3 linked regions of the Luteibacter rhizovicinus DSM 16549 genome follow. The protein of the gene in region 2 interacts with the protein of the main gene of each other region in a pairwise test. Links are inferred from orthologs where the notes say so. Each region holds a gene or a part of one and is shown on either strand. Other genes may lie near its edges.

The links.
Region 1: the proteins of dnaX (region 2) and dnaE interact in binary tests that used the Escherichia coli proteins (3 or more experiments, as listed by UniProt). The link is inferred for Luteibacter rhizovicinus DSM 16549 from one-to-one orthologs.
Region 3: the proteins of dnaX (region 2) and BJI69_RS02495 interact in binary tests that used the Escherichia coli proteins (3 or more experiments, as listed by UniProt). The link is inferred for Luteibacter rhizovicinus DSM 16549 from one-to-one orthologs.

What each region holds. Positions count from the first base shown.
Region 1 is NZ_CP017480.1:2,799,908-2,805,061, reverse strand. Bases 578-4,694 are described here. They hold dnaE (DNA polymerase III subunit alpha), read left to right. Parts: upstream 578-948; coding sequence 949-4,494; downstream 4,495-4,694. Other genes in these bases: BJI69_RS12685 (hypothetical protein), read right to left, coding at 4,505-4,694; BJI69_RS12695 (NUDIX hydrolase), read left to right, coding at 578-694. Outside these bases: BJI69_RS12700 (5'-3' exonuclease), read left to right, coding at 1-33; more of BJI69_RS12695, read left to right, coding at 110-577; more of BJI69_RS12685, read right to left, coding at 4,695-5,101. UniProt on the Escherichia coli protein: DNA polymerase III is a complex, multichain enzyme responsible for most of the replicative synthesis in bacteria. This DNA polymerase also exhibits 3' to 5' exonuclease activity. The alpha chain is the DNA polymerase catalytic subunit.
Region 2 is NZ_CP017480.1:4,729,582-4,733,595, reverse strand. The notes cover bases 1,038-4,014. They hold dnaX (DNA polymerase III subunit gamma/tau), read left to right. Parts: upstream 1,038-1,652; coding sequence 1,653-3,377; downstream 3,378-4,014. Other genes in these bases: recR (recombination mediator RecR), read left to right, coding at 3,717-4,014; BJI69_RS21645 (YbaB/EbfC family nucleoid-associated protein), read left to right, coding at 3,374-3,697; BJI69_RS21665 (MBL fold metallo-hydrolase), read left to right, coding at 1,038-1,254. Also shown: BJI69_RS21670 (3-deoxy-D-manno-octulosonic acid kinase), read left to right, coding at 1-499; more of BJI69_RS21665, read left to right, coding at 496-1,037. UniProt on the Escherichia coli protein: Part of the beta sliding clamp loading complex, which hydrolyzes ATP to load the beta clamp onto primed DNA to form the DNA replication pre-initiation complex.
Region 3 is NZ_CP017480.1:518,384-522,403, reverse strand. The notes cover bases 472-3,454. They hold BJI69_RS02495 (DNA polymerase III subunit chi), read left to right. Parts: upstream 472-1,743; coding sequence 1,744-2,166; downstream 2,167-3,454. Other genes in these bases: BJI69_RS02490 (valine--tRNA ligase), read right to left, coding at 2,321-3,454; BJI69_RS02500 (leucyl aminopeptidase), read left to right, coding at 472-1,733. Also shown: LPS export ABC transporter permease LptF, read right to left, coding at 1-145; more of BJI69_RS02500, read left to right, coding at 243-471; more of BJI69_RS02490, read right to left, coding at 3,455-4,020. UniProt on the Escherichia coli protein: Part of the beta sliding clamp loading complex, which hydrolyzes ATP to load the beta clamp onto primed DNA to form the DNA replication pre-initiation complex.

The sequences.
Region 1 (5,154 bases), 1.9 Mb from region 2 along the record:
CTCACCCGCTCGCGGCTGCGTGCGCTGATCTGAGAGGATTCCACCCAACGTCACACGGCCGCGCTACCCTTGGTCGGATACTTCGTATCCACCCTCCAGGAGCCCGACCATGCAGACCAGCCCGTTGCCCCACGCCTCGCCGATCCCCGACGACGCCAGCGCACCGGAAGAGGTGCTGCACAAGGCGAAGTGGCTGACCCTGAAGCGTCGCGGTCGCTGGGAGTACGCCGAGCGGAACAATCCCGGCGGCGCGGTGATCATTCTCGCGGTGACGCCCGACGACAAGGTCGTCTTTGTCGAGCAGTACCGCGTGTCGATCCTGGCCAACACCATCGAAATGCCCGCCGGCCTTGTCGGCGATCTCGCGGACGCCGAAGACGAAGACGTGCTGATCGCCGCACGACGTGAACTCGAGGAAGAAACCGGCTACGCCTGCGGCAAGATCGAGTTCATTCACGAGGGCCCGTCGTCGGCTGGCATGAGCACCGAGATGATCGCCTTCGCCCGCGCCTGGGACCTCGTCCGCGTCGGCCAGGGCGGCGGCGATGAAACCGAAAACATCATCGTGCACGAAGTGCCGCGCGCCGAAGCCGGCAAGTGGCTGTTCGACCGGGCTGCCGAGGGCTTCTCGATCGACGCCAAGCTGTTCGCCGGGCTGTGGTTCATCGATCACCCCGAAGCGCACATGCGCTAATCAAATACATGTGGGAGCCGATTCATCGGCGAATAATGAATAAACCCGCTGCGCAGCAGCGCCTCCTTCAGGTTGCTGGCCTCGGTCCTCATCGGAGGAAGCCAGCAGGTGCCAGTAATCTGGCCCGCTGCCGCGGGATCGCCGCTAAAGCGGCTCCCACAGGTAGGGTCCATGGGTGGGGTAACCGCAATGTCAATTCTTGCTGACAACCCCCACCCCGGTTAGCCTTCCCTCTGCTTCACCCGGCGCCGCCCATGTCTGTTCGCTTTGCCCATCTTCACCTGCACAGCGAGTACTCGCTGGTCGATTCGACCATCCGCATCAAGCAGCTGGTCGCTGCCTGCGTGCGTACCGGCATGCCTGCCGTCGCACTGACCGATGAGAACAACCTCTTCGGCCTGGTCAAGTTCTACAAGCAGTGCACGGCAGCGGGCATCAAGCCCATCGCCGGCTGCGACGTCTGGGTATCGAGTCCGGACGATCCGCGCCCCTGGCGCCTGACCCTGATGTGCCAGGACCGCGACGGTTACCTCAACCTGTCGCGCCTGGTCTCCCGTGCGTGGCGTGAAGGCCAGGGCACCGGTCGCGCGCTCGTCGACGCTACCTGGATGCACCCCGAGAGCGTGCGCGGCCTGATTGCCGTGGTTGGGCGGGAAAGCGAGCTCGCACGTGTCGCCCTCGGCGCCGGCCTGCCCGCCGCCGGCCTCCGTCTGGAATCGCTGCGCCGCCTGTTCCCCGATCGCCTCTACCTCGAGCTGACCCGTACCGGTCGCCAGCACGAGGAAGACTGGGTGCGTGCCGCCATGGCCCTCGCCGGCGATTACGAGCTGCCGGTCATCGCCAGCAACGACGTGCGCTTTCTCGAGCGCGAGGGTTTCGAATCCCACGAAGCCCGCACCTGTATCAACCAGGGTCGCGTGCTCGCCGATCCGAAGCGTCCGCACGATTACAGCGAGGAGCAATACTTCAAGAGTGCCGAGGAGATGGAAGCGCTCTTCGCCGACATTCCCGAAGCCCTCGAGAACACGGTCGAACTGGCCAAGCGCTGCAACCTCGAACTGACCTTCGGCGAATACTTCCTGCCGAACTTCCCGGTGCCCGAAGGCCACACGCTCGACACCTTCATTCGTGCCCAGGCCCAGGCCGGCCTCGAAGAACGCCTCGCCGTGCATCCGCTCGCCGCGGGAAAGACGCGCGAGGACTACCAGGCGCGCCTGGACCGCGAAGTCGACGTCATCATCGGCATGGGCTTTCCCGGCTACTTCCTGATCGTGGCCGACTTCATCGGCTGGGGTAAGGACAACGGTATTCCGGTCGGTCCGGGCCGCGGTTCCGGTGCGGGTTCACTCGTCGCCTGGGTGCTCAAGATCACCGATCTGGATCCGCTCCAGTTCGAGTTGCTGTTTGAGCGCTTCCTCAATCCCGAACGCGTGTCGATGCCCGACTTCGACATCGACTTCTGCATGGATCGCCGCGACGAGGTGATCGACTATGTCGCGCGCAAATACGGCCGCGACCACGTCAGCCAGATCATCACCTACGGCTCGATGGCGGCGAAGGCCGTGCTTCGCGACTCCGGTCGCGTGCTCGGCATGGGCTACGGCCAGGTGGATCGCCTTGCCAAGCTCATTCCGAACCGCCCTCTCGACCTCACACTGGGCGACGCGCTCGGCCGCACCGAGAAGTCGAAGAAAGAGCCGGACCGCATCGTCAAGGAATTCTGCGATGTCTATGAGCAGGAGGAAGAACCGCGCCAGCTGATCGACCTCGCGCTCAGCCTCGAAGGCCTCACGCGAAATGCCGGCAAGCACGCAGGCGGCGTCGTCATCGCTCCCACGCCGCTGACCGACTTCGCGCCGCTCTACTGCGAAGCGAGCGGCGAAGGCGTCGTCACGCAATACGACAAGGACGATGTCGAAGCGGTCGGCCTGGTGAAGTTCGACTTCCTCGGCCTGCGCACGCTGACGATCATCGACTGGGCCGTCAAGGCGATCAACAAGCGTCGCGCGAAGGAAGGCACCGAAGCACTGGTGATCGAAGCCTTGCCGCTGGATGATCCCAAGGTCTACGACCTGCTGAAGAAGGCGCAGACCGTCGCCGTCTTCCAGCTCGAGTCGCGCGGCATGCAGGGCATGCTCAAGGATGCCCAGGCCGATCGCTTCGAAGACATCATCGCCCTGGTGGCCCTGTACCGCCCCGGCCCGATGGACCTGATCCCCAGCTTCTGCGCGCGTAAGCATGGCCGCGAAGCGGTGGAGTATCCGGATCCGCGCGTCGAGCCCATCCTGAAAGAGACCTACGGCATCATGGTCTATCAGGAGCAGGTGATGCAGATGGCGCAGATCGTCGGCGGTTACACGCTCGGCGGCGCCGATCTGTTGCGCCGTGCGATGGGTAAGAAAAAAGCCGAGGAGATGGTCAAGCATCGCGCCACCTTCCGCGAAGGCGCGGCGAAGGATGGCATCGATTCGATCAAGGCCGATGCGATCTTCGACCTCATGGAGAAGTTCGCCGGCTACGGCTTCAACAAGTCGCATGCCGCGGCTTATGCGCTGGTGTCCTACCAGACCGCCTGGCTGAAGGCGCACTACCCCGCCGAGTTCATGGCCGCGACGATCTCGTCGGACATGGACAACACCGAGAAGGCGGTCACCTTCCTCGAAGAAACCCGCACCATCGGCATCAAGGTGCTACCGCCGGACGTCAACGCCTCGGACTGGATGTTCGAAGCGGTGGAGCCGAAGGTCGTGCGCTACGGCCTCGGCGCGATCAAGGGCGTGGGCCAGGGCATCTGCGAGGAGATCGTCGCCGAGCGCAAGGCGAAGGGCCCGTACCGGGGTCTCGTCGACTTCTGCCAGCGCGTCGGCTCGAACAAGCTCAACAAGCGCACGATGGAGGCGCTGGTACAGTCCGGCGCGCTCGACGGACTCGGCGAGAACCGCGCCACCCTCGTCATGCACCTGCCCGAAGCGATGCGCGCCGCCGACCAGGAAGCGAAGAACCGCGCTTCCGGCCAGGTCGATATCTTCGGCAACGCCTTTGGCGCGGCGGAAACGCCGAGCATCATCGAACTCTCCGGCGCCGTGCCGGAATGGCCGCTCGAACAGCTGTTGCAGGGTGAGCACGATACGCTCGGCCATTACCTGTCCGGCCATCCGACCGACCCATGGAAGGGCGAGCTCGCCCAGTTGTCGAGCTGCCCGATCGGCGAGATCCCTCAGCGCTACCAGCCGCCCAAACCACGTCGCAACGACGACGATGAAAACGCCAGCCGTTTCCGTCGTGGCCCGGAAACGCCGTGGACGGTAGCCGGCATGGTGGTGGGCATGCGCAAGCGCGGTGACAGCGATGCCTTCGTACAGATCGAAGACGCCACCGGCCTGCTGGAAACGAGCTTTTTCCGCGAAGTATTCACCGAGGCGGCACCCCTGCTTACGCGGGGCACCCTCATCGTCGTCGAGGGTGGCCTGCGTATCGACGACTTCGCCGGCGGGTATCAATTGCGTGCGCGCAAGGCCTATGCCTTGTCCGATGCCATGGAACACTTCGGCCGCCTGCTGACGCTGCGACTCAACGGCATCGGTCCGGATTTTCCACAGCACCTGCGTCAGGCCCTCATGGCGTATCGCGGCGGCCGCACGCCGCTGATGCTCTCGGGCTACCGCAACGACACCGGCCAGGCCAGCTTCGAACTGGGCGAGGCCTGGCGGGTACGTGCCCTGCCCGACCTGATGCGCACACTGCGCGCCTTGCCGGGAGTATTGGGCACCGAGTTGCGACTGGTGCGGCCGGCCGACTAAGCCGTTCCGATCAGAGCACGTCCACGTCGGTGTTCTGGACGAGCGCGACGTCGTCCACCTGCACGGTCGTGTGCGCGCCGCCTTCGTTCTCGATTTCCAGCAGCACGTGTGCCGGGGCGGCGTAAGGGCGACCCTGCACGCTCAATGCCACGGTGCTCCATTCCTCCGCCTGCGCCGTGCTGGTGATGTGACCCAGGACAACCCTGCCAGCACCCTGGTCGGTGCTCATCGAGAGCGTGGCGCGTACCTGCGCCTGATCGTGCTCGGCGCGGACGCGAAAGCGCACGGCATAGACGGCATCGGCCGTATTCTGGCCCGTATGGGCGTAGACCGCTTGCGAGATGCCGCTGCCCGTCGGCAGGGCCGCATAGGTCATGCCGTCGGGGTCGACACCGTGACCCGGCAGACCGACGCGACGCCAGGACGACAGGCTGCCGTCCGTGAACTGACCGTCCTTCAGGGGCAGGAGGCAGGCGCCATCGTAGGCCTGCCCGAGGACACAGGCCGGGAGGTCCGGAAGCCGCCCGGGATCGCCGGCCAGGGCCGTGCCGGTGCCACCCAGGGCGACAGCGGACGCGAGCAGGAAGGCGGGGAGGGATTTGCGCATCATCATTCCTTGATGGTTGGGGGTGAGGCGATTGGAGCATGGAGGGCTGCATC
Region 2 (4,014 bases):
CCGCTACCTGTTCACGGGCCGGGGTCGCACCCGCAGCGTACGCGAATTCCGCCTGCTGGCTGAGCTGGAGCGCCGGGGTCTGCCGGTATCGCCGCCGTTGGCCACACGTTACGTGCGCTACTGGCTGCGTTACTCGGCGGACCTGATCACCTTGCGGATTCCCGAGGCGGCCACCCTGGCCGAACGCCTGAACGATGGCGCCTTCAATGTCGCCCTGGCGGGGAAGGTGGGTGAGTTGATCGCCCGTTTTCATCGTGAGGGTGCCTGGCATGCGGATCTCAATGCGCACAACATCCTGGTCAATCCACAAGGCCTCTACCTCATCGACTTCGATCGCGGCCGCCTTCGCCGACCGTCGCTGCATTGGCGGCTGGCGAACCTGGCTCGCCTGAAGCGATCGCTGATCAAGATCGGCGCCCGCGATGCCGGCGGCGACACCTTCGACGCCGAGCTCTGGCCGGCCCTGATCGAGCACTACGAGCGGAGTCTTAAAGGGTGAGCTGGAACCTGCACTTCCTTGGCACGGGCGCGGCGCACGCCGTGGAGCTCGGATCCTCCGCCGTCGTCGTCGAGCGCGACGGCCGGCCCCTGCTCCTGGTGGACTGTGGCCCGGACACGCTGGACCGCTACGTGGCGGCTTACGGCGCCCCGCCGCCGGCGCTCTACGTGACCCACGTCCACATGGACCATGTCGCCGGCATGGAGCGGTTGTTCTTCCGTCTGTGGTTCGACGAAGCCTTGCGCGGTCGCACGCGGGTCTACCTGCACGCGGGGCTCCTGCCGTGGCTGCAGGGCAGGGTGGCCGACTACCCGGGTGCCCTGGCCGAGGGCGGAGTGAACTACTGGGAGGCCTTCCACCTCATCCCCTGCACGCGTGGTTTCTGGCACGAGGGTGAGTGGTTCGACGTCTTCCCGACCCGCCACCACGTGCAAGGCACCTCGTACGGCCTCGCCCTGCGTGGCAGCTTCGTCTACACCGGCGATACGCGGCCGGTGCCCGAGGCGCTGGCGCTGCATGGCGCCCACGGCGAACTCATCGCCCACGATTGTGGCGTCGTCGGCAACCCGTCCCACACCGGGGTGGACGATCTCGAGCGCGAATACCCGGAGGAGGTCCGCGCCCGTATGGCGCTGTACCACTACGGGAGCGTCGACGACGGCGAAACGCTGGTCTCACGTGGCTACCGGATCGCCCGTCCGGGCGAGCGACTGCCGCTTCCGGCGCCCGAACCACCGCGTCCGACGGCCGGTTGAGGCGGTTTCGTCGTTCCGCCCTTGTCTCGCCGCACCGCTGAAGTTATCCTTCCGCTTCTTTGCCGGACAGGAAGCCGGGGAAGAGGATGTAAGTGGAGAGGTGTCCGAGTGGTTGAAGGAGCACGCCTGGAAAGTGTGTATACGCTAATAACGTATCGAGGGTTCGAATCCCTCTCTCTCCGCCAGTTTCAAACGTCTTTATGGTGACCCTGTCGGTCCCCCCGCGACGATAGTCCGTAAACTCCGCCAGGTCCGGAAGGAAGCAACGGTAGCGGACGACTCGGGTGCCGGGGTGTGGCTGGCAGGGTCATCGCCTTTTGAGGGCCGCGCTTTTCGGGCCGCGCTTTCACCCGTCCCGGGTCCTTGGCACAATCCACCGTCGTCCCAAGGTAATACGCATGTCCTATCAGGTCCTCGCACGCAAGTGGCGCCCGCGCAAGTTCGCCGAACTGGTGGGCCAGGAGCACGTGGTCCGCGCGCTCACGAATGCGCTCGACTCCGGGCGCATGCATCACGCCTATCTATTCACCGGCACCCGCGGCGTCGGCAAGACGACGATCGCGCGCATCTTCGCCAAGTCGCTGAACTGCGAGCGCGGTGAATCGGCCGATCCCTGTGGCGAGTGCTCCGTCTGCACGGCGGTGGACGCCGGCCGCTTCGTCGACCTCCTCGAGATCGATGCGGCCAGCAACACCGGTGTCGACGATGTCCGCGAGGTGATCGAGAACGCCCAGTACGCGCCGTCGCGCGGGCGCTTCAAGGTCTACCTGGTCGATGAGGTGCACATGCTCTCCAAGCCGGCGTTCAATGCGCTGCTGAAGACGCTGGAAGAGCCGCCGCCGCATGTGAAGTTCCTGCTCGCCACGACCGACCCGCAGAAACTGCCGGTGACGGTGCTGTCGCGCTGCCTGAAGTTCAACCTCAAGCGCCTGCTGCCGGAGCAGATTTCCGGCCAGATGCGCCATATCCTCGCCGCCGAAGGCATCGAGTACGACGATGAGGCCATCGGCGAGCTCGCGCATGGCGCGGACGGTTCGCTGCGCGACGGCCTGTCGCTGCTCGACCAGGCCATTGCCTACGGCGGCGGTGCCCTGCGCGCGGCCGATGTACGCGCCATGCTCGGCAGTGTCGAGCGCGGACAGGTACTGGGCGTGATCGAGGCACTCGCCGCTGGCGACGGCGCGGCACTCATGGGTGAGGCTGACCGCATCGCCTCGTACTCGCCGGACTTTGCCGGCGTGCTCGACGATCTCGCCACCGTGCTCCATCGCATCCAGTTGATCCAGCTGATTCCCGGCTATCGCGAGGAAGAGGGTGACGCCGGCCTGGCCGAGATCGCCAACCGCCTCGCACCCGAAGACGTGCAGCTCTACTACCAGATCGCCACCACCAGTCGCCGGGAACTCCCGCTCGCGCCGGATGCGCGGATCGGCTTCGAGATGGCGCTGCTGCGCATGTTCGCCTTCCGTCCGGCGGAAGCCGGGCAGGGCGCCGCGCCGTCCGCGCCTCGGGCTGTCGCGCCTGCGTCGGCCCGTGCCGCGATGCCCGCGCCGTCGCCTGCGCCTGTTGCCCCGTCGCGCGCGCCTGCCCCGGCGGCAGCGCCTGTCGCGAGCGCCCCGGCGCCTGCACCGGCCCCGTCACGCCCGGCGCCTGCCGCACCTCCGGTCGCCGCGCCTGTCGCTGCGCCGCCGGCACCGGTGGCACCGCAGGGCCCGCTGGTCCTCGGTGCCAATGGCTTGCCTGACTGGCACGAAGTGATCGAGCGCGCCAACCTGCGCGGTCCGATCGGTCAGCTGGCGCAGAATTCCTCGCTGCGCGAACTCGACGGCGAAGGCATGGTGCTGGCCTTGCAGCCCTCGCACATGCACCTGGCTGTCGAACCACTGACCAGCCAGATGGAAGAAAAGGTCTCCCAGGCGCTCGGTCGTCGCATTCGCATCCGCTTCATTGCCGATCACGGCAATCTGGGCACGCCGGCGGAGCGCCGGGCCCAGGCGCAGGTCGACGCGCAGGCCAACGCGGTCGCCTCGATGGAGTCCGACCCCTTTGTACGGACGCTCAAGCGCGAATTCGACGCGCGCGTCATTCCGCAATCGATCAAACCCGTGGAGCCAGGAACGTGAAAGGTCAAATTGGTCAGCTGATGCAGCAAGCCCAGCGCATGCAGGAAGATATGAAGCGTGCGCAGGATGAACTCGCCAAGACGGAAGTCACCGGTTCCGCCGGCGGCGGTCTGGTCTCCGTGACGATGTCGGGCGGCCACGAAGTGCGCGCGGTGCACATCGATCGCCAGGCGTTCGCCGATGATCCGGAGATGGCCGAGGATCTGGTCGCCGCCGCGGTGAACGACGCGGTGAACAAGATCGCCGAAATCAGCCGTTCGCGGCTGGGTGGCGTCACCGCCGGGCTGAACCTGCCCGCCGGCTTCAAGATGCCGTTCTGACCGGACGTCACGTCACACGATGACTAACGGCTCCCGCCTTCTCGGCGAACTGATCGATGCCTTGCGTTGCCTGCCGGGCGTCGGTGCGAAAAGTGCCCAGCGCATGGCCTTCCAGCTGCTCGAACGCGAGCGGCAGGGTGGTCTTCGCCTGGCAGCGGCGCTCGAGTCGGCGATGCGCGACGTGGGTAACTGCACGCGCTGCCGCAATTTCAGCGAAACACCGGTGTGTTCGCTCTGTGCGAGTCCGAGTCGCGATGCCCAGGTGCTTTGCATCGTGGAGTCGCCGTCCGATCTCGCTGCCATCGAAGGTGCGACCG
Region 3 (4,020 bases), 4.2 Mb from region 2 along the record:
CGCTGGGCTGGATACTGCCATTGGCCACCTTCTGCAGCACCGTGGCAAAGGCGCCGCCCGCGAAGATGACGAGCAGGACCACGGCGGTCGCAATGACACCGTAGGCAAGTTCGCGCAGGAAGTATCGGTCGAGGATGCTGAGCATTTGGTAGAATTGGCGGTTCGTGCCGCGTCAGTCCTGGCCGGCAAACCACAAGTCTAGCCTGTCCGGGCCCCGGCGGGCTTTTGCAGGACAGTTAGCTATGACGGTTCAGTTCAGCCTCGGTTCCAACGCTCCCGAATCCACCACGACCCCGGTCGCGGTGGTCGGTGTCTATGAGAACGGTGTCCTGACCAGCGCCGCCGCGCGGATCGACACCGCCGCCGGCGGGGCGATCAAGCGCCTTGTCGAGGCGGGCGATATCACCGGCAAGGTCGGCAACGTCGTCACCCTGCTGCACCCGGCCGGCGTCGCCGCCGCCCGCGTACTGGTGGTCGGCCTCGGCGCGCAGAAGACCTTCGACGCTGCCCGCTACCAGCGCGTGACCCTGGAAGCCGCGCGCGCCGTGGGCCGGTTGCCGGTAACGGAAGCCGTCAACTGGCTGCCTGAGGTCGAGGTCCCCGGCCGCGATGCCGCCTGGCGCCTGCGCGTCGCGGCCCTGGCCACGGACCATGCCGCCTACCGCTACACCGCCACGGTGAAGCCGCGCGACAAGTCCCTGCCGGAACTGGCCACGATGACCCTGGTCGGCCCGGCCGATGGCGAGGCCGGTCTGGCCGAAGCCCGGGCGATCGCCGAAGGCGTCCGCTATGCGAAGGAACTCGGCAACCTGCCGCCGAACATCTGCAACCCCGACTACATCGCCGACCAGGCCAAGGCTTTCGCCGATGCCCACGAAGGCGTGACCTTCGAGTCCCTCGACCGCGCCGATATGGAGCGCGAGGGTTTCGGCTCGCTGCTGGCCGTGGCCCGCGGCTCGGCCAACGCGCCGCGCCTGGTCATCCTGCAGTGGAACGGCGGCAAGGACGGTGAACGTCCCTACGCCTTCGTCGGCAAGGGCATCACCTTCGACACCGGGGGCATCAGCCTGAAGCCGGGTCCGGGCATGGAGGAGATGAAGTTCGACATGTGCGGCGCCGCCGGCGTGCTCGGTGCCTTCGTCGCGGCCGTGAAGCTCAAGCTGGCGGTCAACCTCGTCTGCGTGGTCCCTGCCGTGGAAAACATGCCGGACGGCGACAGCTACCGTCCCGGCGACGTCCTGACGAGCCTGTCGGGGATCACCATCGAAGTGCTCAACACCGATGCCGAGGGTCGCCTGATCCTTTGCGACGCACTGACCTACACCGGCAAGCGCTTCGATCCGCACACCATGATCGACGCCGCCACCCTGACCGGTGCCTGCGTCGTCGCCCTTGGCAAGCATGCCAGCGGCCTGATGACCAAGGACGAGTCGCTGTCGGCCGAGCTGCTCGCCGCCGGCGAAGCCACGCTGGATCGCGCCTGGCGCCTGCCTCTCTGGGACGACTACCAGAGCCAGCTCGACTCGGGCTTCGCCGACGTGGCAAACCTCGGCGGCAAGTATGCCGGCGCCATCACGGCGGGCTGCTTCCTTTCGCGCTTCACCGAAGGTCGTCGCTGGGCTCACCTCGACATCGCCGGCACGGCGTGGGACGAGGGTCGCAAGGGTATGGCCACGGGTCGTCCGGTGCCCCTGCTGACGCAGTGGCTGCTCGACCGCGTCGCCGCTGGCTGATCCGGCCCGTATGCCTCGCGCCGACTTCTACCTGATCGACAAGCCGCGGTTTCGCGAGGATCCCCTGTTGCTGGTCTGCGAACTGGCCAAGCGCGCCTTCGGAGCCCAGAAGCCGACCCTGATCCTCACCCGCGACTTCGAGCAGGCCGAGGCGATCGACGAATACCTGTGGTCCTTCGACGAGGACAGCTTCATCCCGCACCAACTCGCCGGTGACGACGATGATGCGAACACGGCGGTGCTGATCGTGCCGCCGGGCGTCGAGGTGGCGGACCGGCCGATGGTGATCAACCTCCGCGAGGTTTGTGCACCCGGCCGCTTCGATCGGGTGCTCGAAGTGGTCGCGGCGGATCCGGCGGAGCGCGTGGGTTCGCGTAGCCGCTGGACCGAGTACAAGAAGAACGGCTTCGAGGTGAACAAGCACGATATGTGAGGCCTGCGTCTCGCACAAAAAAATCCCGCCATCTGGCGGGATTTTTTTTTGCCTGGAAGGAGCCGATTCATCGGCGAACCCGCGGCAGCGGGCCAGGGTGCCGCAAGCACCCAATCGCCGATGAATCGGCTCCTACCCAAGGCGCGCTTGGGCTTCAGCCGCCCAGCTTGAGTGCCTGCTCGCGCATGGCCTGGGCCTGCTGGTTCCAGTCGGCGATGCGCTGGCGCTCCTGCGCCACCACCTCGGCCGGTGCGTTCGCGACGAAGTTGGCGTTGCCCAGCTTGGCCTCGCACTTGCGGACTTCGCCTTCCACGCGGGCGATTTCCTTGGCCAGGCGAGCCTTCTCCGCGCCCAGGTCGATCAGGCCTTCCAGCGGAATCAGCACGCGCATGGCGCCGACCACGGCGACGGCCGAGGCCGGCTCATCACCGTTGACCCAGACCGGGCTTTCCACCCGGCCGAGGAAGGCGATCTGCGCGGCGAACTTGCTGGCGCGTCCCCGATCGGCATCATCGCCATCGGCGAACAGCAGCGGAATGACCTTGCCCGGTGCGATGCTCATCTCGGCACGGATGCGGCGCACTCCCGTGAGCACATCCTTGACCCATTCGATCTCGGCCGTGGCCGTGGCGTCGCTTTCGACGTCCGTGGCCTCGGGGTAGGGACGCAGCATGATCGTGTCGCCTTCGATGCCGAGCACCGGGCGCACGTTCTGCCAGATCTCTTCGGTGACGAACGGAACGATCGGATGCAGCGCGCGCAGCAAGGTTTCCAGCACGTGCACGAGTGTGTACCGCGTGGACGCTGCCGCAACCGCGTCGTCACCGTTCAGCGCCGGCTTGGACAGCTCGAGGAACCAGTCGCAGAACTCGTTCCAGGTGAACTCGTACAGCGCCTGCGCGGCGAGGTCGAAGCGATAACCCGCCAGCTGCTCCTTCACCGTGCCCAGCGTGTCATGCAGGCGGGTGAGGATCCAGCGCTCGGCTTCGGTCGTCGGTTTCGTCGGCGCGAGCTTCGCGTCCTCGCCAAGGTTCATCAGCACGAAACGCGAGGCGTTCCAGAGCTTGTTGACGAAGGCCTTGTAGCCGGCTGCGCGCTCGAGATCGAACTTGATGTCGCGACCGTGCGTGGCCAGCGAGGCGAACGTGAAGCGCAGCGCGTCGGCACCGAACGCGGGGATGCCTTCGGCGAATTCCTTGCGCGTCGCTTTCTCGATCTTCTCGGCCATCTTCGGCTGCATCAATCCGCGCGTGCGCTTGGCCAGCAGCTCGTCCAGCGTGATGCCATCGATGAGGTCGAGCGGGTCGAGCACGTTGCCTTTGGACTTCGACATCTTCTGGCCATCCTTGTCGCGGATGAGGCCCGTGACATAGACGTCCTTGAACGGGACTTCGCCGGTGAAGTGGTCGGTCATCATGATCATCCGGGCGACCCAGAAGAAGATGATGTCGAAACCGGTCACCAGGACGTTCGTCGGCAGGTAACGATCGAAGCCGCGCTCGGCCTGCGCCTGCGGATCGGGCCAGCCGAGGGTGGAGTGGCTCCACAGCGACGACGAGAACCAGGTCTCGAGGACATCGAGGTCACGACGCAGTGCACCGGTGTAACCGAGCGCGGCGGCCTTCGCCTTCGCCTCGGTCTCGTCATGCGCGACGACGATGTTGCCGTCGGCGGTGTACCAGGCCGGGATCTGGTGGCCCCAGGTCAGCTGACGGCTGATGCACCAATCCTGGATGTTGGCCAGCCAGTGGCGATAGGTATTGATCCAGTTCTCGGGGACGAACTTCACGTCGCCCTGTTCGACCAGCTGCAGGCCGCGGGCGGCGAGCGTGTCCATCTTCACGAACCACTGCC